2 regions of the Roseateles albus genome follow, and region 2 is predicted to be linked to the other one. Evidence: predicted binding sites of a transcription regulator. Region 2 holds the regulator's gene; the other holds the start of a gene.

Region 1 (14,417 bases), on a different contig from region 2:
TGGCGACGATGTGGCGTGGTTCGATGACTTTCGAGTCACCAATGCTGTGGGCTGTGGGCTTTATCTTCGTGTTCACGATGGGCGGCTTCACCGGTCTGATCCTGGCGATGGCGCCGATCGACATTCAGGTGCAGGACACCTACTACGTGGTGGCCCATTTCCACTATGTGCTGGTGGCCGGTTCGCTGTTCGGTATGTTCGCTGGCTACTACTACTGGGGTCCGAAGTGGACCGGTGTGATGTATCCCGAGTGGAAAGGCAAGTTCCACTTCTGGGGCTCGCTGGTCACGTTCAACATCACCTTCTTCCCTATGCACTTCTTGGGTCTGGCCGGCATGCCACGTCGCTACGCCGACTACGCATTGCAGTTCGCTGATTTCAACGCGATTGCATCGGTGGGCGCCTTCGGCTTCGGTCTGATGCAGGTCTGGTTCTTCTTGTTTGTGGTCATTCCGATGATGCGCGGCAAGGGCGAAAAAGCTCCGCAGCAACCATGGGAAGGCGCAGAAGGCCTGGAGTGGGAAGTGCCTTCGCCGGCGCCGTTCCACACCTTTGAAGTGCCGCCCAAGCTGAACGCCGCGGCCACCAAGATCATTGGCTGAGCACCATGGCAGTTACCCCTGAACAACAAAAGAGCAATCGGCGCTTGGCGCTGATTCTGCTCAGCGTTGCGATCGTGTTCGGCGTGGGTTTTGTCAGCAAGATCATGCTGTTCGGTTTCTAAGCCGGCTTTATTGAGTCAATGAGCATGAAGCCCGATACCTGGAGATTCGCCGCCGCCTTGCGCAGGGACAACCTGCACTTGGTCGGCAAGCTTGTCGTGGTGACGGCCTTGATGTTCGGCTTTGGCTACGCCTTGGTGCCGCTGTACCGCGCGATATGCACGGCGCTCGGCATCAATGTGCTGTCCTTGGCGGAGCGCACGCACGCGGTGCGCGCCGAGGACGTCAAGAACACTCAGATCGATTACAGCCGCAGCATCGTGATCGAGTTTGACGCCAATTCGCGCGGACCGTGGGAGTTCAGTCCCGCGACCAAGTACCTGACGGTGCATCCGGGTGAGTTGACGACGGTGATGTATGAGTTCCGCAATGTGCAGAACAAGACGATGTCGGCGCAGGCAATACCGAGCTATGCCCCAAAGCAAGCCACCGCGCACTTCAATAAATTGGAGTGCTTTTGCTTCAACGAGTACACCCTACAGCCGGGTGAATCGAAGAAGTGGCCGGTGGTGTTTGTGATTGACCCCAAGCTGCCCAAAGACGTGAAGACCATCACTTTGTCCTATACCTTTTTTGAGGTGGCGGGCAAGGGCGTCAAGAAAACGGCGGCGATGCAGCCGGCGGTGCAAGGATTGAAGGGCTCGGCCTCATGAAGGCCGGCGAAGATTTGAAGCAGGCTGTGGCGCGGCCCCTGTCGTTTTTGCAGACGATGAGAGCGGTGGCCTGGTCGTTTTTCGGCGTGCGGCGCGGCGCCGATTATGAGAAAGATGTAGCCCAACTGAACCCGGTGCATGTCATCATCGCCGGCATCTTGGGTGCGGTTTTATTCGTGTTGGTGTTGGTGGTGCTGGTCCAGTGGGTCATTGGCAGCGGTATCGCCGGTGCCTAGATTCGATCAAGCGTCATCAGGACTGTAATCAGGACTGAATTTAGTTCGAGGAGAAGAGTTATGTCGGCAGCGACCACCACGGGCAAGGCCCCTTATTACTTCGTTCCAGGCCCGTCAAGGCATCCAGTGATGGGTGCGATTGGCCTGTTTTTTGTTGCCCTCGGAGCGGGGCAATGGGTGAATGGCCATCAGTGGGGCGCCTATTCGCTGGGCTTTGGCCTGCTGTGGTTTGCATTCGTGTTGACGCAATGGTTCGGCGAAGCGATTCGCGAAAGCGAAAGTGGTCAATACAGCGACCGGATCGACCTTTCCTACCGTTGGAGCATGGGTTGGTTCATCTTCTCCGAGGTGATGTTCTTCGCGGCTTTCTTCGGTGCCTTGTATTGGGCCCGGGTGCATGCCGTTCCTAACCTGGGCAGCTTGGAAAATTCGCTGCTGTGGCCAGACTTCAAAGCTCTGTGGCCCAGCGTCGCAGCCGGTGCAACCGCTGCACCTGCTGGCACCGTAGAGCCCTTCAGCACCATGGGCCCTTGGCCACTGCCGACCATTAACACGGCATTGCTGCTGACTTCGGGCCTTACCCTGACGATCGCACACCACGCCTTGATCGCCGGTAACCGTGCCAAGACGATCGGCTTTATGTGGATCACGGTTTTGTTGGGCGTGACTTTCCTGGGCGTTCAAGGTTACGAATATGCGCACGCCTATGCAGACCTGAACCTGAAGCTGACTTCCGGCATCTACGGCTCCACCTTCTTCATGTTGACCGGTTTCCACGGCTTCCATGTCTTTGTGGGCATGTTGATGCTGCTGTTCATCACATTGCGCCTGCAAAAAGGCCACTTCACCAAGGACCGCCATTTCGGATTCGAAGGTGCGGCTTGGTATTGGCACTTTGTTGACGTGGTTTGGTTGGGTCTCTACGTTATCGTTTACTGGATGTAAGCCAAAGCCGATTAGGCTTGCCCTGCAAAAAGCGCCGCAAAATGCGGCGCTTTTTTGTGGTCCAAGGCAAACTTATCAAGGCCGTAGCGGCAAACCGGTGGGTTCAATCCAGCCCATCCAATAGCTGAACAAAATGAACACAAACAGCGCCACGGACAGGCCAACCCGCAACGCCAAAGCGCGCGCCATCTTGGGCCTGCGTTGGCTTTTGTCGGCGCCGCTGTTGTTTTTGAGCATGAACAGACCGGCAGCGCCGAGCGCGCCCAGTATGCCGATGAAGGCGAAAAGAAATATGGTTTTCATGGCTGCTGATTATCTGTCGGCGCGGGTCTGATGAAGCTGAATTCACGGGCTGTTCTGCTCTTGCTCATCAGCTTGTCGTCGGCGGCCTTGACCGCCAGGCTGGGCTTTTGGCAATTGGACCGGGCCCGACAGAAGGAGGCTCTGCAGGCCGCTGTACTGGCGCTTGGCGAGAAGCCGCCGCTGCAAACCGCCGAGCTGACTGCATTGAGCCAGATGCCGGATGGTTTGACACAGCAGTTGCACAGGCGAGTGTCGTTGCGGGGCAGGTGGTTGAATGAACGAACCGTCTTCTTGGACAACCGACCAATGGACGGGCGCACGGGCTTTTTTGTGGTGACGCCTTTGCAACTGGAGGGGCAGTCCGCGTTGGTTTTGGTGCAGCGCGGCTGGTCTCCCCGCGATGCGAGCAATCGTAGTCAGCTGCAAAACGTACCGACGCCATCTGGCCTTGTCAGCGTCAGCGGGCGTTTGATTGCCGCGCCTTCCAAGGTCTATGAGTTTTCGGGCGCACCTCTTGGCCTGATCCGGCAAAATCTAGATCTGCCGGCGTTCGAGCAAGAGCTCGGTCGACCGCTCTTGCCGGTCACCGTCCTGCAACTCGCCGAGGCGCAAGTGGGCGAGCAGCCGGCGCCTGATGGACTTCTTCGTAGCTGGCAGGCGCCCGACGCGGGCGTGCACAAGCACTACGGTTATGCGTTTCAATGGTTTTTGCTGTCTGCCTTAATTCTGGGTCTCTATGTCTGGTTTCAAACAATCCGTCCCCGCAAGCAGCCCTAAGGGGCATGTTGAGCTTGTTGATGAGCCCCTCGGTATGACCGTCCATGGTTTGCCCGACCCTCAGCAAATGGCTGCGCAAGAGCGGACCCGTGGTGGGCGCTTGCGCATGTTGCTGGTGGTGGCCGCCTGCGCCGCGCCCGTCTTGGCTTCCTACTTCACCTTCTATGTGATTCAGCCGCGCGGCCAAGCCTATGGCGATTTGATCCAGCCGACCGTCGACCTGCCGGCCAAGCTCAGTCTGCGTGATTTGGACGGCAAAGCTGTTGCTGCCGATTCTTTGAAAGGGCAATGGTTGCTCACCCTGGTGCAGAGCGGTGACTGCGACGACGCCTGCGAGAAGCAGTTGTTCATGCAGCGTCAATTGCGTGAGATGCTGGGTAAGGAGCGTGACAAGGTCGACAAGCTCTTGCTGCTCTCTGATGACATTGCACTGAAGCCGGCCTTGCAAAAGGCGCTGGCCCAGCAAGGCGTGGCTGTGACGGTGCTGCGGGCGTCCAAGGCCGAGTTGGAGGCATGGCTGAAGCCGGCCGCAGGCACGGCGTTGCGGGACCATCTGTTTGTGATTGATCCAATGGGCCGCTGGATGCTGAGGTCGCCGCAGACGCCGGACCCGGCAAAGGTCAAAGCGGACTTGAATCGGCTACTCAAGGCCAATGCAGGTTGGGACAAAGCCGGGCGTTGAGGCCATGACAGCGTCGTTTGACTTCACCCCCTTGTGGCAACTGGCGGGGCTAGGCGCCTTGTTGGCTGCCGGCCCCTTGCTTTGGCTGCGTCTGCGGTCGGCAGGTGCCGGGCCGCAGGCGAGGCTGCGAGCCCTGACTTTGCTGACCCTGTTTCTGACCTTTGATTTGGTGGTGTTTGGCGCTTTCACGCGGCTGACCGATTCCGGCCTGGGTTGCCCCGATTGGCCGGGCTGCTACGGCAGCGCTTCGCCGCTGGGAGCAAGGGACGAAATCTTGGCCGCCCAAACCGCCATGCCTACAGGCCCGGTCACGCATGGCAAGGCCTGGGTCGAGATGGTCCATCGTTACCTTGCCAGCGGCGTCGGCGTGTTGATCCTCGTGCTGTGCGTGATGAGTTGGCGATATGCGCGGGCTAGCCAAGGGCAGGCCGGCGCGGTGTCGCCCTGGTGGGCCACGCTGACCCTGATCTGGGTTTGCATGCAGGGGGCTTTTGGCGCTTTGACGGTGACGATGAAGCTCTTCCCGGCCATCGTGACCTTGCATTTGCTCGGGGGCATGGGGCTGCTGATGTTGCTCGCCTGGCAAGCGCAGGGCTATCAGCCCAAGCCCTTGGCGCTTGGCCGCGGCCTCAGGTGGGCTGTGGCGGTCGTGCTCGTGCTGAGCTTACTGCAAGTCGCCCTGGGCGGCTGGGTCAGCACCAATTACGCGGTCTTGGCTTGCTCCGAGTTTCCTCAGTGCCAGGGCGGTCAATGGTTGCCGGAGCTGGATTTCCGCCATGGCTTTACGATTTGGCGTGAGTTGGGTGTGGGCGCCGACGGAGGTTGGCTGCCCTTCGCCGCCTTGACTGCCATCCACTGGACTCACCGATTGGGTGCCTTGATTTTGTTCACCGCGCTGCTGCTCTTGGCTTGGCGGCTTTGGCGCAGTGGCCAGACTGAGGCTGGGCAATGGGCGCGTCGCCTATTGCTGGTCGCCGCTTGGCAGGTTTTAAGCGGCGTATCCAATGTGGTGCTGGATTGGCCACTGCTGGCCGCTTTGGCCCATACCGCCGGTGCAGCGGCCCTTTTGATCTTGTTGACCACATTGTTGGCGCGGCTTTGCGAAGTCCGTCAAGTTCGGCTCTGAATTTCCTATTCCACCGTATTCTTCGTCCCTATGGCTTCATCACCCCCCCTCGCTGCTTCGCCGCCGCCTAGCTCAAGCTGGCAGCAATACTATCAATTGACCAAACCAAGGGTCGTTCAGCTGATCGTGTTTTGCGCGGTCATCGGCATGGCGCTGGCTATCCCCGGTCTGCCCTCCGCGAGCGAATGGGTCAAGGTCGGGGCAGCCACCGTCGGCATTTGGTTGGTGGCCGGCGCCGCCGCTGCATTCAACTGCTTGGTTGAGCAGCAGATTGACTCCAAGATGAAGCGCACCGCGTGGCGGGCCACGGCCAGGGGCGAGCTCAGCCGCCTTCAGGCGCTGATTTTTTCGGCTGTTCTGTGTGGTTTGGGCATGGCCATTTTGTGGTTTTGGGTCAACCCGCTGACCATGTGGCTGACCTTCGCCACCTTCATCGGCTACGCGGTGATTTACACCGTTATTCTGAAACCGATGACGCCGCAAAACATCGTCATTGGCGGCGCTTCAGGCGCGATGCCGCCGGTCTTGGGTTGGGCCGCTTTGCGTGGCGATGTCGGGCCCGAGGCGATGCTTTTGTGTTTGATTATTTTCCTTTGGACGCCACCGCATTTTTGGGCCCTGGCGCTTTACCGAACCGAGGAATACCGCAAAGCCGGCTTGCCCATGCTGCCCGTCACCCATGGTGCTGAGTACACCCGCTTGCAGATCTTTCTCTACACCTGGGTGTTGTTTGCCGCGACGCTTTTGCCCTTTTTGACCGGCATGAGCGGCTGGATCTATTTGCTCAGCGCGATTGGCTTGGGCCTGGGCTTTTGCAGTTATGCCTGGAGGCTGTGGCGCGAGTATTCCGACGAGTTGGCGCGCGCTACTTTCCGCTTTTCGCTCTGGCATTTGTCGCTCTTGTTTGCGGCGCTGCTGGTCGACCACTACCTGCTGCCCTGGACGAGTTGAACCATGAAGAAAGTTATCGGCATCAGCCGCAACTTAGGCCTAGCGGCCTTGCTGACGATCAGTCTGGGCTTGACGGCTTGCGACCAACTTGGCTTTGGCAGCAAAGCAAAGCCGAGCTTTCAAGGTGTTGATCTGACCGGCGCCGAATACGCCCGCAGCCTCAATATGAGCGACCAGGACGGCCGCAGCCGCAGCTTGGCCGAGTTCAAGGGCAAGATTCCGGTGGTGTTCTTTGGCTATACCCAGTGCCCCGACGTGTGCCCGACGACCTTGGCTGAGCTGGCCGAGGTCAAGCGCTCGCTGGGTGCGGACGGCGAAAGGGTGCAGGGCATCTTTGTGACCATTGATCCCGAGCGAGACAGCGCGGCCTTGCTCAAAGCCTATGTGGCAAGCTTTGACCCCAGCTTTATTGCCCTGCGCGGCAGCGATGAACAAACCAAGGCGGTAGCCAAAGAGTTCAAGGTCTACTTCGCCAAGGTGGCCGGAAAGACGCCAGAGAGCTACACCATGGACCACACCGCCGCCAGTTTCATCTTTGACACCCAGGGCCGGGTGCGCGTGTTCTCACGCTACGGTTCAGGCGCATCGGCGCTGGCCAATGACATCAAACTGTTGTTGGCGGAAAAGAACTAGCTTCAGCGCATGCTGCTCAACAAAAAGCCCCAGTCGCTTGCGCGCTGGGGCTTTTGTTCGACAGGCTGCTGGCCTGATCAAGCCGGCGTCAAGGCCTTGCGCATTTTCTTCATCGCCGCCACTTCGATCTGGCGGATCCGCTCGGCGCTGACGCCGTACTCGGCGGCCAGTTCGTGCAGCGTCATGCCGCCAGTGTTGTCGTCGTTGACGTTCAACCAGCGTTCCTGAACGATGCGCCGGCTGCGTTCATCCAGTGCCTCCAGGGCCTGATTGATACCGTCGCTGGCCAAAGTATTGCGGGCCTGTGTTTCCAGTACGCGAGTCGGCTCTTGGCTTTCATCGGCCAGATAGGCGATTGGCGCATAGCTTTCGCTCCCGTCCCCATGGTCGTCGGTCTGCGGTTCCAGCGCCACATCGCCGCCCGACATGCGGGTTTCCATCTCCAGCACTTCTTCGCGCTTCACATTCAGCGTCGTCGCGACATGATCCAGCTGTGCCTCGGTCAGGCTGTTGCGGTGGCTCATGTCATCCGACTGGTCTTCCTTCATGCTGTGCTTCATCGAGCGCAGATTGAAGAACAGCTTGCGCTGCGCCTTGGTGGTGGCGACCTTCACCATGCGCCAGTTGCGCAGCACATATTCGTGGATCTCGGCCTTGATCCAATGCATCGCATAGCTGACCAAGCGCACGCCTTGATCAGGGTCGTAGCGCTTGACGGCCTTCATCAGGCCGACATTGCCTTCCTGGATCAAATCGCCTTGCGGCAGGCCGTAGCCCATGTACTGGCGTGAAATAGAAACTACCAGCCGCAAATGGGACAAAACCAACTTACCGGCGGCCTCAAGATCACCCGTATCGCGCAGACGGCGAGCAGCTGCGCCTTCTTCTTCCGCGCTCAGCAGGGGGAGGCGGTTGATGGCGGAGATGTAGGCATCCAGATTGCCGAGCGAAGGCACCAGCGACCATGGGTCGCGTACCGTCAGAGCAGAGGGGTTAGACATCGTCATCATCTTCTTTCTCAAAGCAAACCTTGTGAGGTCGACAGGAGCAATATTAGCACTCCATCGCGAGGAGTGCCAAAGATGAGGAGACTTCGGAAGACGGTCATCTAAAAACCAAGGACTCAGCGAGTGCAATCACTAACTTAGTATCGACCCTCACTGAGTTTCGAGCCTTTTGCATTCAGTTTGGAACGCCGGCTACACAAAAAAGGGACTCTCACTGCCTGAACTTGCGGGCCAGTCGCCGAACGGCCAAGCGCTGGTGCGCGACAGCCAGCTCGGGCCTCATATTGCGCCCTGGGGCCCGTCAACCTCGCGGCGGCCGTTCGCTAGCAGCGGTGAGCAGGCCAATCGCCTGTTGGAGTACCGCAATCAATCACTACCCTGAGTTTTGGTCGGCTTGCACCCGCTCGGTGCAAGCCCTCATGGGGGCGGGCAACCGTTCAGAGATAATTCAAATCAATTGAAACGCTTTACCAAGGCATTTGGAACAAATGGACGATGAGTCAAACGATGCCAAGCAACCGGAATCGGTTGCGGCGGTACTGAAGGTTTTTGCGATCTTGCAGGCCTTGTCAGAGCGCAGCGAGACCGGCATTTCGGATCTGTCGGTGCGCTTGGCCATGCCCAAGGCGACGGTCTACCGTTTCTTGCAGACCATGATGACGCTGGGCTATGTGCATCAACAAGCCGACAGCGAGCGCTATGGCCTGACCATGCGGGCTTTCGAGCTGGGCGCCAAGGCCTTGCAGTACCCGGATCTGGTGGATCTGGCCAAGCACCATATGCAGATGCTGGCCGACAAGACCGGCGAGACGGTTCACTTGGGCACTTTGATCGACAGCGAGATCATCTATGTGCACAAGATCGATTCACGCCACACGCTGGGCATGTATTCCAAAGTAGGGCGGCGCGCGCCGCTGCACAACACCGCCATCGGCAAGGTGCTGATGGCTTGGGAGCATCCCGAGCGGCGCGACCGCATCCTGGATGGCGCCGAGTTCAAGCGTTTTCGCGACAAAACCATCGTCGACCGGCAAGCCTTTTTGGTCGAACTGGAGCGCTGCAAGGCGCAAGGGTATGGCGAGGACAGGGAGGAGTTCGATGAACATATCCGCTGCCTGGGCATCCCGATTTTTGACCGGCTGAACCAGCCGATTGCCGGCATGAGCGTTTCCTTTCCGACATTTCGCTATGACGAAGAGAAAGCGCCGGAAATCATTGCCATGCTCACTGCAGCCAGCCGGGACATTTCCGCCAAGCTGGGATGCACAAAATTCCCGCTCGATGCGGTGAAGGCCGCATCGACCTGAAACTGCGCTGCGTCTCAGTCCATCAAGCCGAAATCGGGGCTGGACACCATGGCCTCGATATCGAGCAGGATCAGCATCCTCTCGCCTATCTTGCCCAGACCGGTGATGAAGCGCGCGTCGAGCGCGGCGGCGACTTCGGGGCGCGCCTTGATCTGCTCGACATTGAGCTCCAGCACGTCGGAGACGGCGTCCACCACGATGCCGACCACGCGCTGGCAAACGTTCAGCACGATCACCACGGTGAAGGCGTTGTACTCGCCGCTTTGCCCCAAGCGCAAACGCAGGTCGACGATAGGCACGATCACGCCACGCAGATTGACGACGCCCTTGACGAAGTGCGGGGCGTTGGCAACCCGGGTCGGCGGCTCATAGGAGCGGATTTCTTGTACCCGCAAGATGTCGAGGCCGTATTCCTCGGCGCCGACATGAAAGGTCAGAAATTGCTTGGAATCAGGCCGGGCCTGGTCTGCGGCATAGACGGCGTTGGAGCCGGAGGAAGAAACCAGTGCGGTAGTGCTCATGGATTGGACGGGCTAGCAAGGTTACGGAGTTTTTGCGAAAAGGGCCGAAGGGTGCAGGTATTTTGCGCCGAAGCTGGCCGTTGAATCCTGGGATCAAGCCCCGGCGACTGGCTTTTTCAAACGATGGGCGAAAAAAAGCCCCGCTTGAGTTTCAATTCAGCGGGGCTTCTGAGCTGTTGCAGCCTTAGACGTTGAACAAGAAGTTCAGCACGTCGCCGTCCTTGACCACATATTCCTTGCCTTCGGCGCGCATCTTGCCGGCATCCTTGGCGCCTTGTTCACCCTTGTAGGTGATGAAGTCTTCATAGGCGATGGTTTGGGCGCGGATATAGCCGCGTTCGAAGTCGGTGTGGATCACGCCGGCGGCTTGCGGGCCGGTGTCGCCTTTGTGGATGGTCCAGGCGCGCACTTCCTTGACGCCGGCCGTGAAGTAGGTCTGCAGGCCCAGCAGGCTGAAGCCGGCGCGAATCAGGCGGTTCAGACCTGGTTCGTCCTGGCCCATTTCGGCCAGGAACATGGTCCTGTCTTCGTCCGACATTTCCGACAACTCGGCTTCGGTCTTGGCGCAAATCGCCACCACCGGCGCGCTTTGCGCCTTCGCGTACTCGGTCAAGCGGTCGAGGAAGGGGTTGTTCTCGAAACCGTCTTCCGACACATTGGCGACGAACATGGCCGGCTTGGCCGTGATCAGACACAGGGGCTTGAGCAGCACCAGCTCTTCCTTGCTGAAGTCAATGCCGCGCACCGGCTTGGCTTCGTTCAACGCGGCCTCGCATTTCTCCAGCACCTTGACCAGGGCGATCGCGTCCTTGTCACCGGCGCGGGCCACCTTGTTGTAGCGGTGCAGGCTTTTCTCGACCGTGCCCATATCGGCTAGGCAGAGTTCGGTCTGAATCACCTCGATGTCGGAGATCGGGTCGACCTTGCCGCTGACATGAATGACGTTGCCGTCCTCGAAGCAGCGCACCACGTTGACGATGGCGTCGGTTTCGCGGATGTGCGACAGAAACTTGTTGCCCAGGCCTTCACCCTTGGAGGCGCCAGCCACCAAGCCGGCGATGTCCACAAACTCCACCACGGCGGGCAAGATGCGTTCGGGCTTGACGATTTCGGCCAGGGCGGCGAGGCGCTCGTCCGGCAACTCGACCACGCCGACATTGGGCTCAATCGTGCAGAAGGGGTAGTTCTCGGCGGCGATGCCGGCCTTGGTCAGCGCATTGAAAAGAGTGGACTTGCCAACATTGGGCAGGCCCACGATGCCGCATTTGAGGCTCATGGAAGGCTTTCTGGGTGTGGTGCGGGAGACGCAAAGGCGGGATTTTAGACGCTCCGGCTAAATGACCTGTTCTAAGCCTTGTTCTGCATCCTGTTCAGGGGCCCTGACCCAACGCCTTCCAGCGCCTTGCCTACAATGCCCGAATGCAAAAATATGAGGTCTTGGTTCGTGGCTCGGGTTGTGTCGGGCGCAGCTTGGCGTTGGCCCTGGGCGCGCAGGGCCTGCGTGTGGCCTTGCTGGGCAGCGCCGAGGCCAGCTTGGCGCAGCGAGAAGATGTGCGCAGCTATGCCTTGAACGCCGCCTCGGTGCGTTTGTTGCGCGAACTCAAGGTCTGGGATTCATTGCCTCTTGACGCGATCAGCCCGGTCTACGACATCAAGGTCAGCGGCGACCAAGCCGGCGCGCTGCTGGAGTTTTCGGCCTGGCAGCAAGGTGTTGCTGAGCTGGCGTTCATCGTTGACGCGGGCGCCCTGGAGCAGCAGCTCGCCACGGCCTTGCGCTTTTCTCCCCATGTGAAGATCGTCGATGCGCCGGTGCCCGCCGATTTGACCGCGCTGTGCGAGGGGCGCGATTCCCAGCAGCGTGCAGAGCTGGGCGTGCGCTTTGAGGCCCACGCCTATGGCCACCGCGCCATTGCCGCCCGCCTGAGCTCGAACCTGCCTCACCAAGGCGTCGCACGGCAGTGGTTCAGGTCACCCGATGTCTTGGCCCTGTTGCCGATTGAAAAACCCAGCGCAGGCTGCTCCTACGGCCTGGTGTGGTCCTTGCCCGAGCAGCAGGCGCTTGACTTGCTGGCTGAGCCCGATGCCGAGTTCGAGGCGGCCATGAATGCCGCCAGTGGTGGTGAAGCCGGGATCTTGACGCTGGCCACGGGCCGCTCCTCATGGCCCCTGGCGCGGGCCCAGGCCGAGCCGGTGCAAGGCCCGGGCTGGGTGTTGCTGGGCGATGCGGCGCACCTGGTCCATCCCTTGGCCGGCCAAGGCCTCAACCTGGGTTTGGCCGATGTGGCCGCTTTGGCTGCCGTTTTGGCCACCAAGGAGGCTTGGCGCTCGGTCGGTGACGAGCGCCTGCTGCGCCGCTTTGCACGCGCCCGCATGGCCCCCAATTGGGCCATGGGCGAGTTGACCGATGGTCTGCTGAAAGTTTTTGCCAGCGAGGCGATGCCCTTGCGCGAGTTGCGCAACAAGGGCTTGAATGCGCTGAATTCTGTTCCACCCTTGAAGCGTTGGTTGACCACGCGCGCTCTGGGTCTTTGATGTTTACTTTTGCCTAAATCCTCACACCATGAAGATGCTGAAAGCTACGACCTCCATCACCGCCGCGCTCTTGCTGGCCATGCCTTTGCTGGCGCAGGCCAATGAGGCCGTCATCCGCAAGAATTTGGCCGAGCGCCTGGCCAGTTTGCCCAAGGTGGACGAAGTCAAACAAAGTCCGATGCCGGGGCTGTGGGAAATCCGCATCGGCAACGAGATTCGCTATACCGATGCGACGGGCACTTATTTGATTGAAGGCGAGCTGATCGACTTGCGCACGCGCAAAAACTTGACCGAAGAGCGCGTCATCAAGCTGCAAACGGTTGACTTTGCCAGCCTGCCTTTGAAAGACGCCGTGGTCTGGAAGACAGGCGACGGCAAGCGCCGCATTGCGATTTTCTCCGACCCGAACTGTGGTTATTGCAAGCGCTTCGAGCGCTCTTTGCAAGATGTCAAAGACCTGACGGTCTACACCTTTTTGATTCCAATCCTGGGCGGTGATTCACCCGAGAAGGCGCGTTCGGTCTGGTGCGCCAAGGACAGCACCGCAACTTGGCGCGCCTGGATGTTGGACGGCAAGGCGCCGGCCAAGCCTATGGGTGCTTGTGACGACAGCGCGATCGAGCGCAATCTTGCCCTGTCCAAGCGCAGCCATGTCAGCGGAACGCCGGCCATCATCTTTGAAGACGGCAGCCGTGCTCCGGGTGCTTTGAGCGCCGAGCAGTTGGAAAAGCGCTTGCAGGCGGTGGGCAAGTCCTGACCCTGGCGTGACCCCGTAGCCCGTCAAGTCCTTTTGTTCACCACATCGTCATCCGCTTCCGGAGTCTGACTGCATGCCTGTTGCCGCCAATGCGCTCGCGCCCTTGCCACTGAACCCCCTGGCACTCAGATTGGGGCACCTGGGCTTGCTGCCCTTTGTCTTCGGCGCGATTTTGGTCTGGCTGGTGGGAGGGCGCAATGCCGAAGCCCACGCCTGGATCAGTTTTTCCTTGTCGGCCTATGCCGCGCTGATCCTGTCTTTTTTGGGCGGCATTTATTGGGGCCTGGGCTTCAGGCAAGTCGAGCCCGGCGTGCAGCCCTTTGTCTGGGGTGTCCTGCCCTCGCTGGGGGCCTGGGTGGCGCTGGTGATGCCGGCTTATGCGGGCCTGGTTTTGCACGGCGTGATGTTGATCGTTTGCTACCTGGTTGATCGCCGGCTCTACCCAGCGCTGGGCGCGGCGGCTTGGTTGACCCTGCGCTTTCGCCTCAGTGCGGTGGCGGCGCTGTGCTGCTTTTTGGCCGCGGCAGGAAGTTGAACGAAGCGATGAGTGCCGTGCGCTACCTGGTCGAACTGGCCGACCCTAAAACCCATGTTTACTCGGTCACGCTGACGCTGGATGCGCCCGCAGCGCTGCAGCGCTTCAGCCTGCCGGCCTGGATTCCCGGCAGCTATTTGCTGCGAGAGTTCGCGCGTCATCTGAGTGGCCTGAGGGCAACGCAAGCGGGCCGCCCGGTGGACTTGGTGCAAATGGACAAGGCCAACTGGCAGGCGAGCTGCAGCGGGGCCGAGCCCTTGACCCTGCGCTACCAGGTCTATGCTTTTGACAACTCGGTGAGGGCAGCGTTTTTGGATGCCGACCGGGGCTTTTTCAATGGCACCGGTTTGTGCCTGCGCGCGCATGGCCGCGAGCAGGGAAGCCATAGCATCGAATTCGGCCACCTGCCCGAAGGCTGGCAGATCGCCACGGCGATGCAGCATTGCGCGGGCGGCAGCTACCAAGCGGCCAATTACGACGAACTGGTGGACCACCCCTTCGAGCTGGGGCGGTTTTGGCAGGGGCAATTCAGCGCCGCCGGCGTGCCGCACAAGATTGTCGTGAGCGGCGCTTTGCCGGTGTTTGATGGCGAGCGTTTGCTGGCAGACGCGCAGCGCATCTGCGAGGCGCAGCTGGCCTTCTGGCATGGCGAAGCGGGCGATCAGCAGGGCCGCGCACCGTTTGGTCACTACATCTTCTTTTTGAACGCGGTGGAAGAAGGCTACGGCGG
Region 2 (14,417 bases):
GTGGTGCAATTGCATGGCGGGCAGTTCCCCGGCAATGCGGCCGCGCTGCAAACCCTGCCCGGCATCGGCCGCTCGACGGCAGCGGCTGTGGCGGTGTTTTGCTTCGGCGAGCGGGTGGCGATTCTGGACGGCAATGTCAAACGGGTGTTGGGCCGCTTGCTGGCTTTTGAGGGCGACCTCGCCAGCAGTGCCGAAGAAAAACGTCTCTGGGTCTTGGCCACCGAGTTGGCGCCTGCCGAGGGCATCGTGGCTTATACGCAGGGCTTGATGGACCTGGGGTCTTCGATCTGCAGCACGCGCTCGCCGCAATGCCTGCTGTGTCCGGTGGCCGATTTATGCGCCGGTCGGCTCGAAGGCGACCCGACTAGCTACCCCATCAAGACCCGCAAACTCAAGCGTGGTCGGCGTGAGAACTGGTGGTTGTGGTTGGAGCGTGAGGGTCAGGTCTTGCTGCAGCAGCGGCCCGCCACCGGCGTGTGGGCGGGTTTGTGGAGCTTGCCGCTTTATGACGACGAGGCCGCCCTACAAGCGGCCGCCGACGCCGTCGGCGCCAAGTTGGAAGTGATGCCGCGCATCAATCATGTGCTGACTCATTTTGATTGGATACTGCACACCCGGCGCGGTGATGTGCTCACCACGGCAAATGATGCTGAGCCCGGTGGCGTGTGGGTGGCACGAGAACGCTTGGCCGAGTACGCGTTGCCGGCGCCCTTGAAAAAAATGATTGCTTGATCCAGGCTTGAAGCTATGAACGCTGCTACCAAAAATGCTGTCGAATCCGCGCTGGTCGCCTTGTTGGCGGCAGCTTGCTGCCTGTGGTTTTTGATCTCGGCCGCCAACGCCGAAGGCGAGCCGTCGGCCGCTCTGTTGACGTTCTTGAGCCTGGGTATTGCGGCCGGGCTGATGGCCCATTGGGTCTTCATGGGCCAAGCCTTGAAGCGCAGCGGACGGCGCTTATTGCCCTGGATGCTGGCCCTGGTTTTGCTGGCGCCTTTGGCTTCGGTGGCTCTGCTGGTGCTGCTGTATTCGGACGACGAAAAACAACAGCAAGTGTGACCGCCTACTTGGCGTCCAACTCACGGTGCCGTTTCAGCACCTGGCCATGGTGCGCGAATTGTTGCGCCAAAGTTTCCACCAGATAGACCGAACGATGTTGGCCGCCGGTGCAGCCAATGGCCACCGTCAAATAACTGCGCTGATCGGCGGCAAAGTTGGGCAGCCATTGCGCCATGAAAGCACCGATCTGACTCAGCATCAGGTTCACCTCGGGCTGGGCCGCCAAGTAGTCGGCGACCGGCTGGTCGCGCCCGTTGAGAGGGCGTAACTCCCGCTCGTAATAGGGGTTAGGCAAGACGCGTACATCAAACACAAAATCGGCGTCACTGGGCACACCATGCTTGAAGGCAAAGGACTCGAACACCAGTGTCAGCGAGTTACCGTCCACCACGACCAGATCGCGCACCCAGGCGCGCAGCTGTGCAGGGCGAAGCTGGCTGGAGTCCAGCACGGTGGACTCGGCGCGCAAGGCGGCTAGCAGCTCGCGCTCAAGTGTGATGGCCTCCAGCAGCGCCCGGTGGCCTTCGTCCTTGCTTGTCGCGTTCTGCTCTTGACGCAAGGGATGGGGCCGGCGCGTTTCCGAGAAGCGGCGCATCAAGGTCTCGGTGTTGGCATCAAAAAAGATAGAGCGAATCGCAACCCCGTCGGCACGCAATTGCTTGAACAGGGGCAGCAACAGCGGTAAGGAGCCGGCGCTGCGCACATCCACCGCAATCGCGACCCTGCGCTCGCCGCGCTGTTGCTCAAGGCGCAAAAAGTCCAGCAAGAGGTCGGCCGGCAAATTGTCGACACAGAAGAAACCGGCGTCTTCCAGCGCGTGCATGGCCTCCGACTTGCCGCCGCCGGACATGCCGGTGACCAACACAACATTGCTTTGTATCGCCGCGTCCTGGGCTGCGGGTTCCAGCGGCTGGGCTGATAGGCGGGTCATGACTTGGCTTTCTTTGATCGCGTTTTGGTGGAAGGGGAAGCGGACAGGTCGAGCATCTCCTGTGCATGGGCCATGCTGGTGGACGAGAGGCGCTCGCCCCCCAGCATGCGGGCAATTTCGGCCACACGGGCTTCGCCCGCCACGGCCTGCACCGTGCTCAGCGTCAGGCCTGCGTGCTGGGCTTTGGCAACCAGCAAATGCTGATCCGCACAAGCCGCGACCTGAGGCAGATGGGTCACGGCCAGTACTTGGCGCTCGCGCCCTAACTGCTTCATCAGGCGGCCGACGATTTCGGCCACAGCGCCGCCGACACCGGCGTCGATTTCATCAAAAATCAAGGTGCCCACACCTCCGCTGTCTTGCTGGCAGGTGGTGACGGCAATGGCCAGCGCGATGCGCGACAACTCGCCGCCGGAGGCCACCTTGGCCAAGGGTCGAGGCGTGCTGCCGGCGTGCCCGGCGACCAAAAACTCGGCCGATTCCAGGCCAAAGCTTTGTGGCTGCTCTTGCTTCAGCAGGCTGACCTCGAACAGGCCGCCACTCATGCCCAGCTGCTGCATCGCCTGCGTGATGGCGGCGGCCAGTTTGGGCGCGGCATTGGCGCGCTCGCGGCTGACGCGCTGGGCTTCTTGCTCGAACATGCTGCGCGCAGCAGCCAAGGCGGCGTTCAGCGCGGCCAGATCGGTGGCGGCGTCAAGTGCTTGCAATTCGCTCTGCCATTGGCTCAGCAAGTGCGCCAGTTCAGCGGGAGGGCGGCGGTAGCGGCGGGCCAAGGTCAGCCAGGCGGAAATGCGCTCGTCCAGCTCCTGCATGCGGGCGGGCTCCAACTCGGTGCCGTGCATATAGGCGCTTAGCGTATGGCCTGCGTCTTGCAGCTGCGCTTGCGCCCCGCGCAAGGCTTCGACGGCCGGCAGCAGTCGGGCGTCATAGTCCAAGACCTTCTCAAGCAGGGTCAGGGCACCGTCGGTCTGCGATTCGGCGCTAGGCTCGGCTTCAGTCAGTGCATCCAAGGCGCCGCGCACCGCGTCCAGCAGCGAAGCGGCATGGGCCAGGCGTTGATGTTCGGTGTTGAGGGCATCCCATTCATCCAGGCCGGGCGACAGCCTGGCGACTTCGCCGATTTGCCAGGCCAGCCGTTCCCGCTCACGTAACAAGTCAGTCTGGCGAGTCTCGGCGGCGGCCAAATTGTCGCTGGCCTGCTTCCAGGCGCCGTAGGCCCGACCCAAGGCCGAAGTATCCAGACCGGCATAGTTGTCCAGCAGTGCCCGCACGGCCGGCGCGCGGGTCAGGCCTTGCCAAGCGTGCTGGCCGTGGATGTCCAGCAGGCTGTCGGCCAGTTCGCGCAACTGGGACACGGTGGCCGAACTGCCATTGATCCAGGCGCGGCTCTTGCCCTGTGAGTCGATCACGCGGCGCAGCAGCAATGTGCCGCCGCCGTCCTCAAAGCCGGCTTCTTCTAGCCAGTCGTTCAGATGGGCGGGGCGGTCAAATTCAGCCGAAATCTCGGCCCGCGCCGCGCCTTCACGCACCACGCCGGCGTCACCCCGGCTACCCAGCGCCAGTTGCAGCGCATCGACCAGGATCGATTTGCCGGCGCCAGTCTCACCGGTCAACACCGAAAATCCGGCAGCGAAGTCCAGCTCCAGCTCGGGCACGATGACAAAGTCGCGCAGGTTCAGGCGGCGCAGCATTAACGAGCCCCCGATCGCATTGCAAAGGAGTTCATCAACTCACTCCCTCATACCAGCGCAGCTTTCTGCGCAAGGTGGCGTAATAGCTCCAGCCCTTGGGATGCAAGAAGCAAACCTTGTGGGCCGAGCGGCGCACGCTGATGCGGTCACCATGCAGCAAGCTGGCCAGGCTTTGCATATCGAAATTGACGCTGGCGTCGCGGCCGGCAACGATCTCCAGCGTCACATCGCCGGTGTCCGGCAAGACGATGGGGCGGTTGGACAGCGTGTGCGAAGCAATCGGCACCAGCAGCCAGCCGGCGATGCTGGGATGCAGAATTGGCCCGCCGGCCGACAGCGAATAGGCGGTAGAGCCGGTCGGCGAAGCAACGATCACCCCGTCGGCCCGCATATTGGCAACGAACTCGTCGCCAACATCGATGCGCAACTCCACCATGCTGGCCGTAGCACCCCGGCTCACCACCACATCGTTGAGAGCCAGTCCTTCAAAAATGCTGCGCTCGTCGCGCCAGACTTCGCCTTCGAGCATATTGCGATGCTCCATCTCGTAGTCGCCGGCCAAGATGGGTGGGAGCGCTTCGCGAAAGCGCTCCATCGAGATGTCGGTGATGAAGCCCAGCCGCCCTTGGTTGATGCCCACCAGCGGCACGCCAAAGCGGGCCATCTCGCGCGCGAAACCCAGCATCGTGCCGTCGCCGCCGACGACGATGGCCAGGTCACATTGCGCGCCCAACTGCTCATTCGACAGCGCGTCGTAATTGGTCATGCCGGTGTTCAGGGCGGTCTCTTGTTGAAGAGAAACGTCGAGGCCTTGCCGAGTGACGAACTCGGCAATCTCCTCAAGAATCGGGCGTATGCCCAGGGCCTGATGCTTGCCCACAATTGCCACATGCTGGAAACGTTTGGCCATAGCGCGGAATTACACCACAGCACTATGACGTTACGGGGAAGCCCGCGTACTGGCCATGCAGCAGGAACCTACAATGCAAAGCATGCTTGACGAGCGATCCAAATCACTGCTGAAAACTCTGGTCGAGCGCTATATCGCCGACGGCCAGCCCATAGGCTCCCGCACGCTCTCCAAGGCCTCCGGTCTGGAGCTGAGCCCTGCCACCATCCGCAATGTGATGGCGGATCTGGAGGAGCTCGGCCTCATCGCCAGCCCCCACACCAGTGCCGGGCGCATCCCGACCGCACGCGGCTACCGCTTGTTTGTCGACACCATGCTGACGGCGCAGCCGGCCCTGCTGGGTGCCGATGCCAAACCCATAGACACGCAGCTGCAGCCCGACCAGCCCCAGCGCGTCATCGCCAGCGCGGCCCATCTGCTGTCCAGCCTGTCCAACTTTGTCGGCGTGGTGACGGCGCCGCGCAAGCCCGGTGTTTTCCACCACATCGAGTTTTTGCGTCTGGGCGATAGGCGCGTCTTGGTCATCATGGTGTCGCCCGACGGTGATGTTCAGAACCGTGTCATCTTCACCGCCCAAGACCTCAGCCAAACCGAGTTGGCCGAAGCCAGCAATCGCCTCAACGCCCATTACGCGGGCCTGAGCCTGGAGGCGGTGCGCGAGCGCTTGAAGAACGAGGTTGACGAGTTGCGCGGTGAAATCGCCAGCTTGATGAGCGCGGCCGTGCAAGCGGGCACCGAGGCCATGGCCGATGAGGAAGAGCGGGTGGTCATCTCCGGCGAGCGCAACCTGCTCACCGTGCAAGATTTTGGTAACGATATGGGCAGCCTGCGGCGCTTGTTTGATGTGTTTGAGCAAAAGACACAGCTGATGCGCTTGTTGGACGTGTCCAGCCGCGCCGAGGGTGTGCGCATCTATATTGGTGGCGAGAGTCAGGTTGTGCCTTTCGAGGAGCTGTCCATCGTTTCGGCGCCCTACGAGGTGAATGGCCAGGTCGTCGGCACCTTGGGCGTCATCGGGCCGACGCGCATGGCCTATGACCGGATGATTCAGATCGTTGACATTACTTCCAGAATGATCAGCCAAGCGCTGTCGCAGAAGTAGCCGGCGCGCGGCGTTAAAGCGCTCCTATACAATCGCGCGCTTCCGCTGTAGCGGTGGAAGCGAAGAAACCCCCAGGGGGCCGTTAGCTCAGTTGGTTAGAGCAGAGGACTCATAATCATCTCTACTAACAAACTGTGATGCTGCTGAATGTAGTGTTCATCGTTGTTTCAGGGCGGTATTGGTTGGAAAACGATTTTTGCTTTCCACCTACTTTCCACTTTTTAATGCGCCAGATTAGGTGCAAAGGGGCGGAAAGACCAAATGGGGTACAATCTCAGGCTGTGAAAAGTGGGCCGTTAGCTCAGCTGGTCAGAGCAGAGGACTCATAGCGAAAGTTGTGACCATGGTAGGTAACTACCATTGGAAAACCGGGTGAACTCAGGGAAACCTAAAGCGCGAAAGTGCCACGGCAATCCTGAGCCAAGCTGAGGCTACAGCCTCAGAAGGTGCAGAGACTAGCGGAGGGGTAGAGTCCCCTTAATAACCGCCTCGAGCGCCCGGCACCCCACCGCATTTTGCGAGGGTGATGAGATAGTCCAACCGTGAGGGAAACCTTGCGATAGTTGAATCCTTTGGTCCGCGGTTCAAGTCCGCGACGGCCTACCACTTTCACTAGACATACAGAGAAGATTCCCCTTCCCTAAGCCCCCGGCGCCTCCTGCGCGCGGACAGGCAAGCTGGGGATTTCTCTTTTTGTAGCGAGCCCGCAGTCTTTCAAGTACTGTGGAGTTGATTCGCCCAAAAAAAATGTCCCGCCGACATCACGCCAGCGGGACAGAAATCATTCAATCATTCGAGGCCCGGCGCCACTTGCCTTTCCTCTTGACATCAACATCCAGCCCCCTCGTTCTGACCCCCAGCCTCACCTGGGTCCGCTTCATCGAACATTGGTGGCAACAGCAACGCCAGGCACACATTTGATGCCAATGGCAACCCTTCAATTGGCTTCGAGCTCAGCTCTTCAAATTGCCTTGACGCGTAAGCGACTGCCTCATTCATGAAGTCATTGATTTCAACTTTGGAAGGCATGTCGCTCCAGTCCTCAGCTCGAACGTCACCCTCTTTGATTTCAACAATCAAAGTGATGTCGTCGTCGAAGTCCTTGCAGGTTAGATTGAGCCTGAGCTGGGCACCTGCCTGCACATCTTCTAAGATTGTCCGCATGGTTTTGCCAACAAGCGGAATGGTTAGCCGATGCTGCCAATCGTTGCCCACATCGTGAGCGAGACACAAATAAGCGCGGCCAGATGCTTGGCGGTCAATGAACACAGTGCCAAAAGTCTCGGTTTCAACATATCCCGCCTCCGCCCACATTTGAGTGGGGATGTTTGCAAATATCGACCAACACGCTCTCTGCGGTTGCTCCATGCCGCGACGCCGGGTTGGCGTCTCGATGTCCGCTTCACGAACTATGTACGCGAGTTGAAAACGAGTCTGCCCTTTGACGATTGATGCCGGGACCAAATTCCCACTTTGAAAACTACTCCACTCGCTCATTGCCTGGAGTCCTCTTGCCTGTGCTTTTGTCAGCTTGCCCATTGATTTCATACGTGTCCTCTTTGTCGCGCCAACATTGACGCGTTCAACGTGTAGTGACTGGGGTCAAAGTCAGTGGGCGGACGGGCGCGCAGCGGGCCTCATCGGCGTATTTCGACGCCAGTGGCGGGGGAGTGCTTGTGCGGCAAATTCGCAGGCTACTGCTGGCTGAATTAAGGCGCTTTTGTGCTCAAGGGGCAGTAAAGGGCGAAGCTAGCCGGATAGGTGCGCCGCCTTGATGTGAATTCCGTCTGAGGACTTGAATTCGCGGTGAGCTTTTGCGTTGGTGGACAGTGCCACGGCGAATACGCGAAGGGCCTGTTTGGTCCTTTCCTGCCTTGGAATGCATCTACACGTCCTGTGCGTATTCCGCTCAACTTGGCCAGCTGTTCCGATTTAAATCAGCTCGGCATTGCGATGTAGCCATGCAAAACGAAAGTCCGTGCTGGCTGTTTGATTTATGCGGATATATATGGACCTTTGTGCCCTTCGAAGTCATACAGGCCTCGGCGCGCGCAGGGCAAAAGTCAGGGACCGCCACGCTTTCCAAGCTAAATCAGACGGCGGCCTTATAGATAGTGTGAGCTTAGGTTCTTTGCGCCTACCCCCCCCATGTAGTAGGGGTAACTGATGCGTTATGTCGAACCTACACTCTTGACGCCCCGTCGCATGGTTGACCTGTTGAGGAACAAGTGATTGGGTTTAAAAATTTGTATCCATACACAGGGAACAGACAATGCGGAACTTGATAATGAAGAAGTCCTTGCAGATGGCAGCGCTTCTAGGTGCATTGACCTTGGCGAGTGCGGCAAATGCAAACGGCGTGCCGGGTCAAGGCTCATGGGAAACCACGCTGCTAGCGCGTGACCTAGACGGCAACCTGGTCAATGGTCCGGAGGCCTTTTACGACACAGCCCTTAACGTCACCTGGTTGCGTGCCGGTAGTGCCAGCGCTATGAACTGGTCCACAGCTAAAGCCTGGGCCGAGCAAGACCGCTTCGGCTTGAGCGGTTGGCGCTTGCCGACAACCCACGTCACCACCGCAGATGGCAGCTGCGATTATTCCTATTTCGGTGGCACCGGCTGCGGCTTCAACCCCGACAGCAGCGTAGCCACAGGCAGCGAAATGGCGCATCTGTTCTTTCAGAGTCTGGGCAACAAGAGCAGGTACATACCGGGTACTTTGGACGACCAAGCGGGCTGGGGCCTCTCAAACACCGGTGATTTCAAAAATCTGCGGTCCTACAGCAGCTGGTCCGGTACGGTGTACGCACCGCAGTCGGGTACCGCGTGGTTTTTCAGTCTCGGTTACGGCAGCCAGGCTAATTTCAGCAAGGACCAAAGTTTTTACGCCCTGGCTGTACACCCAGGAGATGTGGTCGCGGTGCCGGAGCCACAAACATGGGCCTTGACACTGATTGGCTTGACTGGCCTGTTGCTGTCACGTCGGAGGCGGGTAGCTTGAGGCTTTGACGCTTCGGTTCCTTTGGCATATTTTTTAAGGAAGAGTGGAGGCGCTAGCCCCCACTCTTCCTTTTGCACGCCGATTGTTCGTTAGCAATGGCTACAAGGTAGCGGCTGGTGGACGCGCGGAAAAGCACTTTGTAGTCGGCCATCACGGACTGGACCGTGCCTGCAGCAGTCATACGGAATTTGGCACGCACATGAGACAAAACGTAAGGGCTAGCTCGGGTCCCAATCTGAATATGCATGCGGATTTGAAAAAAGGAAACTAGGTTTTTGCACCTCCCCCCCATGTAGTAGGGGTAACTGAGACGTAATGCCGCCCCTACACTGCGGGCGCCCTGTCGCATGGTTGACCTGTCGAGGAGCAAGTGATTGGGTTTCAAAACTTGTATCCATACACAGGGAAAAGACAATGCATACCTTGATGATGAAGAAGTTCTTAAAGACGGGCGCAATGCTGGTTGTATTGACCTTGGCAGGTGCGGCGAATGCAACCGGCGTGTCGGGTCAAGGCACATGGGAAACCACGCTGCTAGCGCGAGACTTGGACGGTAACCTTGCCAACGGCCCGGAGGCGTTTTACGACACCGCCCTTAACGTTACTTGGTTGCGTAACGCTAGCGCTAATGGCATGGCCTGGTCCGCCGCCAAAGCCTGGGCCGAGCAAGACCACTTCGGCCTGAGCGGCTGGCGATTACCGACGACCCATGTCACTACTGCAGATGGCAGTTGTGATTTTTCTGCAACCGGCGGAACAAGCTGCGGCTACAACCCCGACAGCAGCGTTGCAACGGGCAGCGAAATGTCGCACCTGTTTTTTCAGAGCCTGGGTAACAAGAGCTTTTACGTTCCTGGTACGACGAATGTTCAAGCCGGTTATGGCCTGACAAATACCGGCAATTTCCGAATGCAGTCCGCCGACTATTGGTCCAGTACGGAGTCCGCGCTGTATTCCGGTAGCGCATGGTTCTTCGGTACCCCCGACGGTTTCCAGGGCTACAGCGACAAGAGCGAAACTTTGTACGCGCTGGCTGTGCGCTCTGGAGATGTGGCCGCAGTGCCAGAGCAACAAACATGGTCCCTGCTACTGATTGGGTTGACTTGCCTGCTGCTGGTACGTCGTTGGCGGGCATCTTGAGACTTTGACGCTTCGGCCCATTTGACTTTTTCAGCGGAATTGGGGGTACAAGCCCCAATCATAATTTTGCAAACCGATGTCTCGTGATGAGTGTCTGCCTTTTAACGGTGGGCAGATGTTCGGTATGGGCTTGAACAGTCGCTCAGAATCGCGGACCAGCGAGAAGCATTGAACGCTGCCTGCCTTGGCGAAATAGAACTGGATTTGCTGTCTCGGATTGGGAGCTTAGTTTGAATCGAATTCGGCGTCCTCGTGACCTGGAATATGCCTTTCTCAAACTGAACCACGAAACGCCAAGTAGCTGCTGCTCCGGCTAGCATCGTACGAGCACCAGCGCATTCTTTGTCGTCAAATGCCTGGGGCTCCTTTCATTCTTTCTGCGCAATAAGAACTTCATTTTCTTCCCAGCGCTCTTCAACTACGCCCGCTCCGAATGCTGGCTTGCCGGCCGGTTTCTACCTTGGAGCACATCAATTCGTGCCGTGCGTATTCCATTAATGTCGCCACCTGTCCTGATTCAAATCAGTCAAGCATTGCGTTGTCGCCAAGCCAGACGAGAGTCTGTGTCGGCGATTTGATTTCAATGGACCTGAATGGCTTTTGTACCCGCATTGGCTATTTGGCGTCACCCTGATGGCCCGTTCGTCAATGAGCACAAAAAGTGGGAGAACCTCAAGCGATACACTCAATTCAAGCCCCGCGACTTGCATCGAGGTAACTTGTAACAAGAGCGGCAAAACTCAAATCTGATATTTGCCGTTTGCCTTCTGAAATCAATCACTTTCAGGCTGTTTTATCCGACACTCCGATGTTATTGCGCTCTCGGGCGCGGTACACAACTGTTAGCCATCAAATGCAAAGTTGTCCTTTTCGAACATTGGCGGGGTTGGCAGTCTGGTTCCTTGCTGCGACCGCATTCGCGTCGGATGGCCCCGAAGTCGCTACTGCCACACCCTGGGTTTGCGGCGGGGACTTTCCCCCTATCGCAGCACGCCCGATAAAGTTCACTTCCACCAGTTGGACTGGCATCGGTATGGACGCTCAATTGCGGCAAGAATTGGGTGACCTCATTGAAAGCGCGAACAGGCATTTCTCTCCTGAGACTCTTTGCGCTTCTATTCGACAAAACCGAGCTACAAAGGGTCGACATGCCAGTCGCGCAGAGTCAGGCCGGGTAGCTTATGTTCGTGAGTTACTTGGTAGGCTGGGTATTCAGTCCGAGGTTCATCCAGGCGACCAGCTCAAATTTCCAGCAGTAGAACAAGCTTTGGAAGTCGAGCTCCTACCATGTCAGTGATTGATACCCTTACGTTCGAGCCGATTCGTGACGTCTGGTCCCTCCAGGCCCCCATTTCATTCTGGGCCTTCCGCGCCCAGCCGTCGCTCGCTGCTCAACTTCAACGTCTTGCCCGCACAGCCACATTGCCGCCATGTTCGCACAAGTAATCGTTGCCCTAGACTTTCCCAGCCGCGCTGATGCCATTGCCCTCGTCGACAAACTTGGGCAAGACTGTTCGGCGTATAAGGTCGGACTCCAGCTTCTAACTGAAGAAGGCCCCGAAGTTGTTCGGGAGCTTGTGGGGCGAGGCAAAAGTGTCTTCCTTGACCTGAAGCTACATGAAATTCCCAACTCGGTCTCCAGCGCAGTTCGCGCCGCCGGCAAGCTCGGTGCTGGCATGGTCACGGTACATGCAAGCGCTGATTCGGCTGTGCTGCGCGCAGCGGTCGCAGCGGCGACCGATTACCCGCAACTCAAAGTGCTAGCACTCACGGTCATAACTAGCCTTACAGACAATGAGCTTCCCGAAATCGGCCTGGCGCCTTCAGTTCGGCTGCAGGTAGAACGGCTCGCGAAACTCGCTGCAGTTTCAGGGTGTCATGGCGTTGTGGCGTCGGCTAACGAAGCCACGTACATCACAACGCTTCTGCCAGCAGGCAGTTTGATTGTCACGCCTGGTATCCAGCTTGCCGGCGCCAGCTCCAACGACCAGGCACGTGTTGCCACACCTGCGTTTGCGCGCCAAGCAGGAGCATCACACGTAGTCATCGGCCGGTCCATCACCCAAGCAGAGAATCCAAAAGCGGCCTTTGCTTCAGCCTTATCAAGCATGGGAGCAAGAAATGCGGGCTAGTCGGGCGTTCGAGCCGACTCGCAACGGCTGGACACTTCAGGCCCCCATTTCATTCTGGTCCTTCCATGGCCAGCCGTCGCTCGCGGCTCAACTTCTACGGTAATGCCACACTTCACGATTTTTCTCCTGCTGCTGTTTCTCGGCTTGCCAGTTGCTGCAGTTGGCGAGTGTCTACGCAGCCCATCTAGCTCGGCGCTGGCTCTGTACGAAAAACACCAGGATTTCATTTTCACTGGCGCGCCTTCACCACCGTTGGGTGAAGCGCTCGCCAATGCGGTCGAAGCAAACCTGGCTGAGCAGCGGCGGACTGGCAGCTCAGGGTTCATCGATTGGAACTATTGGACTGATGCGCAGGATGGCGAACAATCACGCTCCGCCAAAGTAACCTTTGCCAAGGTGAAGGGCGCGCAAGCGCAAGTGCGCATTTCTTACTACTTCCTTCTTGGCCCTGGTGAGAAGCAAATGCTGAAGCAAGCGGTTGTCCAGTTGTCTCGTACACATCACGGTTGCTGGCTGGTCGAAGACGTACTGCGCGGGCAGAGGTCAGTTATGTCTTACCTGGAGAGAAATTGACACATAACCCGCTCAACATGACATACAACGGCATGCCTCCGCAGAGTCTCATTTCATACTGGCCCAGCGGCGTCCCGCCGTTGTGTGCCGGTTAGCTCGAACGTTATGAAACGACTCGGTCTCTCCGCTCTTTTGTTGCTTGCCTGCGCTTTCGCTTTCGGAGCAACAGACGAAGATGGTTACAACGAATACACCATTCGGCCAGTCGACATTCCGTCTGACGCACCAATGTTTGAGAAATTTCCTGCGGAAGTATTCGCCGGAAGTAACGCTGCACCAATCCTGCACGGTGACCCTAAGACAAGAATGTTTCGTTCGCGCCTTGCCCGGTGGGCAAAAGAAAGGCCAAATTTCGCAGGTCACTACATTCTTGCAACGTGGGGCTGTGGCACGGAATGCACCCAAATATCAATCATCGACGCCCTCACAGGAAGAATTTACCATCCTCCCGGGGTATCAACCAATGTTGCCGTGAACGTCCATGAATCACTGCTGGAAGGCGGCGGCGACTTGTGGCACGCTGCTGGCGCAATAAAGTTCAAGCCGGATAGTCGGCTGTTGATTCTCATCGGCATGCCAGAGGAGCGTGTCGAGAATCGAGGCGTTTCCTACTACGTATTGGAGAACAACAAGCTGCGCCGTATACGCTTTGTACCCAAAGCATGGTACCCATCATCATGACGCCGAACCCTACGCTCAACCGGCCTGCGCGAAAATCGCGCAGGCCGGTTACCTAACCGTTATGCCCATTGGGCCGAGGGAAAACCAATGATTCGTTCTCTATTATTATTTGCAGGATTGGCTGTTTCTGGCGCAACATACGCAGTCGACTCGTGTGCAGTTCAAGCCATTCGCTTGATGTCGCAGGGTAGGCTCTCTGAGCTTTCAGCTATGTTTACGGCGCCGGGTGAGGATGTAGCTCGTGGCCTCGCGCAGTTGGCAAGTTTTGTCGGCCCTATCGAGGCGGTGTTACCGCTTTCCCGTCAAACTGATGGCGTGTACATTCGGAAGTCCGTTGCAGTTGATTCGCTTCCTTCAAGTTACAAGTTCGACGGTAGTTGGGCGGTTGCGACTAGTGGAAGCGGGGGGCGCTTTGAGTTCCAGGCTTCATCCGAGCCGGGCTCATCCTGTAAGTTGTTTGCCTTGCACGTTGACAAACTCTCCAAGTGACTTGTTTTCTTCATGCGGAGAAATGGCATAGCCCTTCGCTCAATCGGACCTGCGATGGCATGCCGCCTTCGGGCCTCATCTCATTCTGGCCCTTCGGTGCCATGCCGTCGCGGGCCGGTTAGCTCGAACGGTTAGTCTCAAAACATCGTCGGACCAAGTATGCGCATTTTCGTTCAAGCAGTCACAGTTGTCGCCTTGCTGGCGTTTCTAGGGCAGAGTGCAGTCGCTGCTGATTGGTCATTTTGTGGCGCCGCTACCGCGCCAGGCAAGCCCGCTGAATTCGAAATTGAATTCACCATGTTCACGGAAGCCAACATAACTCAATTCCTTGCCAGTGCTAAGGACAACGGGTTCTCGACGAAGGTGCAAAGAATCGAATCATCTGGTGAGAAAGCTCGTTGGGTTGTAGTTGCCACTTTGGAATCTTTGCCGCCCGCAGGCAACGTCACTAAGCGGTTGGATGCTGTGCTCTCGGCCATTCCGCCTGCGGCCCAAAAGTATTCCTGCTCTGTCCGGCAGTCGGTTAAAACACAATGAAACATTGGGCTAACCAATCAACCGGACGCTACACGGCTTGGCGCCGTCCGGGTCGTGATTTCATTCTGGTCCTACCAGCGCCAACCTGTACCGCGCCGGTTAGCTCAAACGTCTAGACCGTAATGCGCAGTTTGCTCGGATTCCTGCTCCACCCAAAGATATCGCTCTGGAAGT

Evidence for each region. The regulator HrcA, encoded in region 2, represses chaperone genes, less so after heat shock. The targets are predictions, from matches to a motif close to TTAGCACTCNNNNNNNNNGAGTGCTAA.
Region 1: a site for HrcA is predicted at 8,082-8,108, ahead of rpoH (RNA polymerase sigma factor RpoH). Genes of this name have one in related genera too.

The regions. Positions count from the first base shown of each region.
Region 1 is NZ_JAQQXT010000008.1:84,904-99,320, forward strand. It holds gene ctaD (cytochrome c oxidase subunit I) at 1-602, shown strand, start outside; gene PRZ03_RS14010 (cytochrome oxidase small assembly protein) at 608-724, shown strand; gene PRZ03_RS14015 (cytochrome c oxidase assembly protein) at 743-1,375, shown strand; gene PRZ03_RS14020 (DUF2970 domain-containing protein) at 1,372-1,611, shown strand; gene PRZ03_RS14025 (cytochrome c oxidase subunit 3) at 1,672-2,556, shown strand; gene PRZ03_RS14030 (DUF2909 domain-containing protein) at 2,632-2,859, opposite strand; gene PRZ03_RS14035 (SURF1 family protein) at 2,890-3,636, shown strand; gene PRZ03_RS14040 (SCO family protein) at 3,671-4,318, shown strand; gene PRZ03_RS14045 (COX15/CtaA family protein) at 4,323-5,444, shown strand; gene cyoE (heme o synthase) at 5,475-6,395, shown strand; gene PRZ03_RS14055 (SCO family protein) at 6,399-7,028, shown strand; gene rpoH (RNA polymerase sigma factor RpoH) at 7,106-8,038, opposite strand; gene kdgR (DNA-binding transcriptional regulator KdgR) at 8,524-9,342, shown strand; gene PRZ03_RS14070 (chemotaxis protein CheW) at 9,357-9,863, opposite strand; gene ychF (redox-regulated ATPase YchF) at 10,048-11,139, opposite strand; gene PRZ03_RS14080 (FAD-dependent monooxygenase) at 11,283-12,395, shown strand; gene PRZ03_RS14085 (DsbC family protein) at 12,424-13,152, shown strand; gene PRZ03_RS14090 (DUF3429 domain-containing protein) at 13,226-13,687, shown strand; gene PRZ03_RS14095 (M61 family metallopeptidase) at 13,696-14,417, shown strand, end outside.
Region 2 is NZ_JAQQXT010000004.1:329,858-344,274, forward strand. It holds gene mutY (A/G-specific adenine glycosylase) at 1-732, shown strand, start outside; gene PRZ03_RS09020 (hypothetical protein) at 748-1,056, shown strand; gene rapZ (RNase adapter RapZ) at 1,061-1,987, opposite strand; gene recN (DNA repair protein RecN) at 1,984-3,678, opposite strand; gene PRZ03_RS09035 (NAD kinase) at 3,713-4,588, opposite strand; gene hrcA (heat-inducible transcriptional repressor HrcA) at 4,671-5,690, shown strand; gene PRZ03_RS09045 (hypothetical protein) at 6,519-7,238, opposite strand; gene PRZ03_RS09050 (PEP-CTERM sorting domain-containing protein) at 7,963-8,691, shown strand; gene PRZ03_RS09055 (Lcl C-terminal domain-containing protein) at 9,106-9,831, shown strand; gene pyrF (orotidine-5'-phosphate decarboxylase) at 11,262-11,963, shown strand; gene PRZ03_RS09065 (hypothetical protein) at 12,066-12,536, shown strand; gene PRZ03_RS09070 (hypothetical protein) at 12,642-13,217, shown strand; gene PRZ03_RS09075 (hypothetical protein) at 13,305-13,706, shown strand; gene PRZ03_RS09080 (hypothetical protein) at 13,866-14,243, shown strand; gene PRZ03_RS09085 (hypothetical protein) at 14,356-14,417, opposite strand, start outside.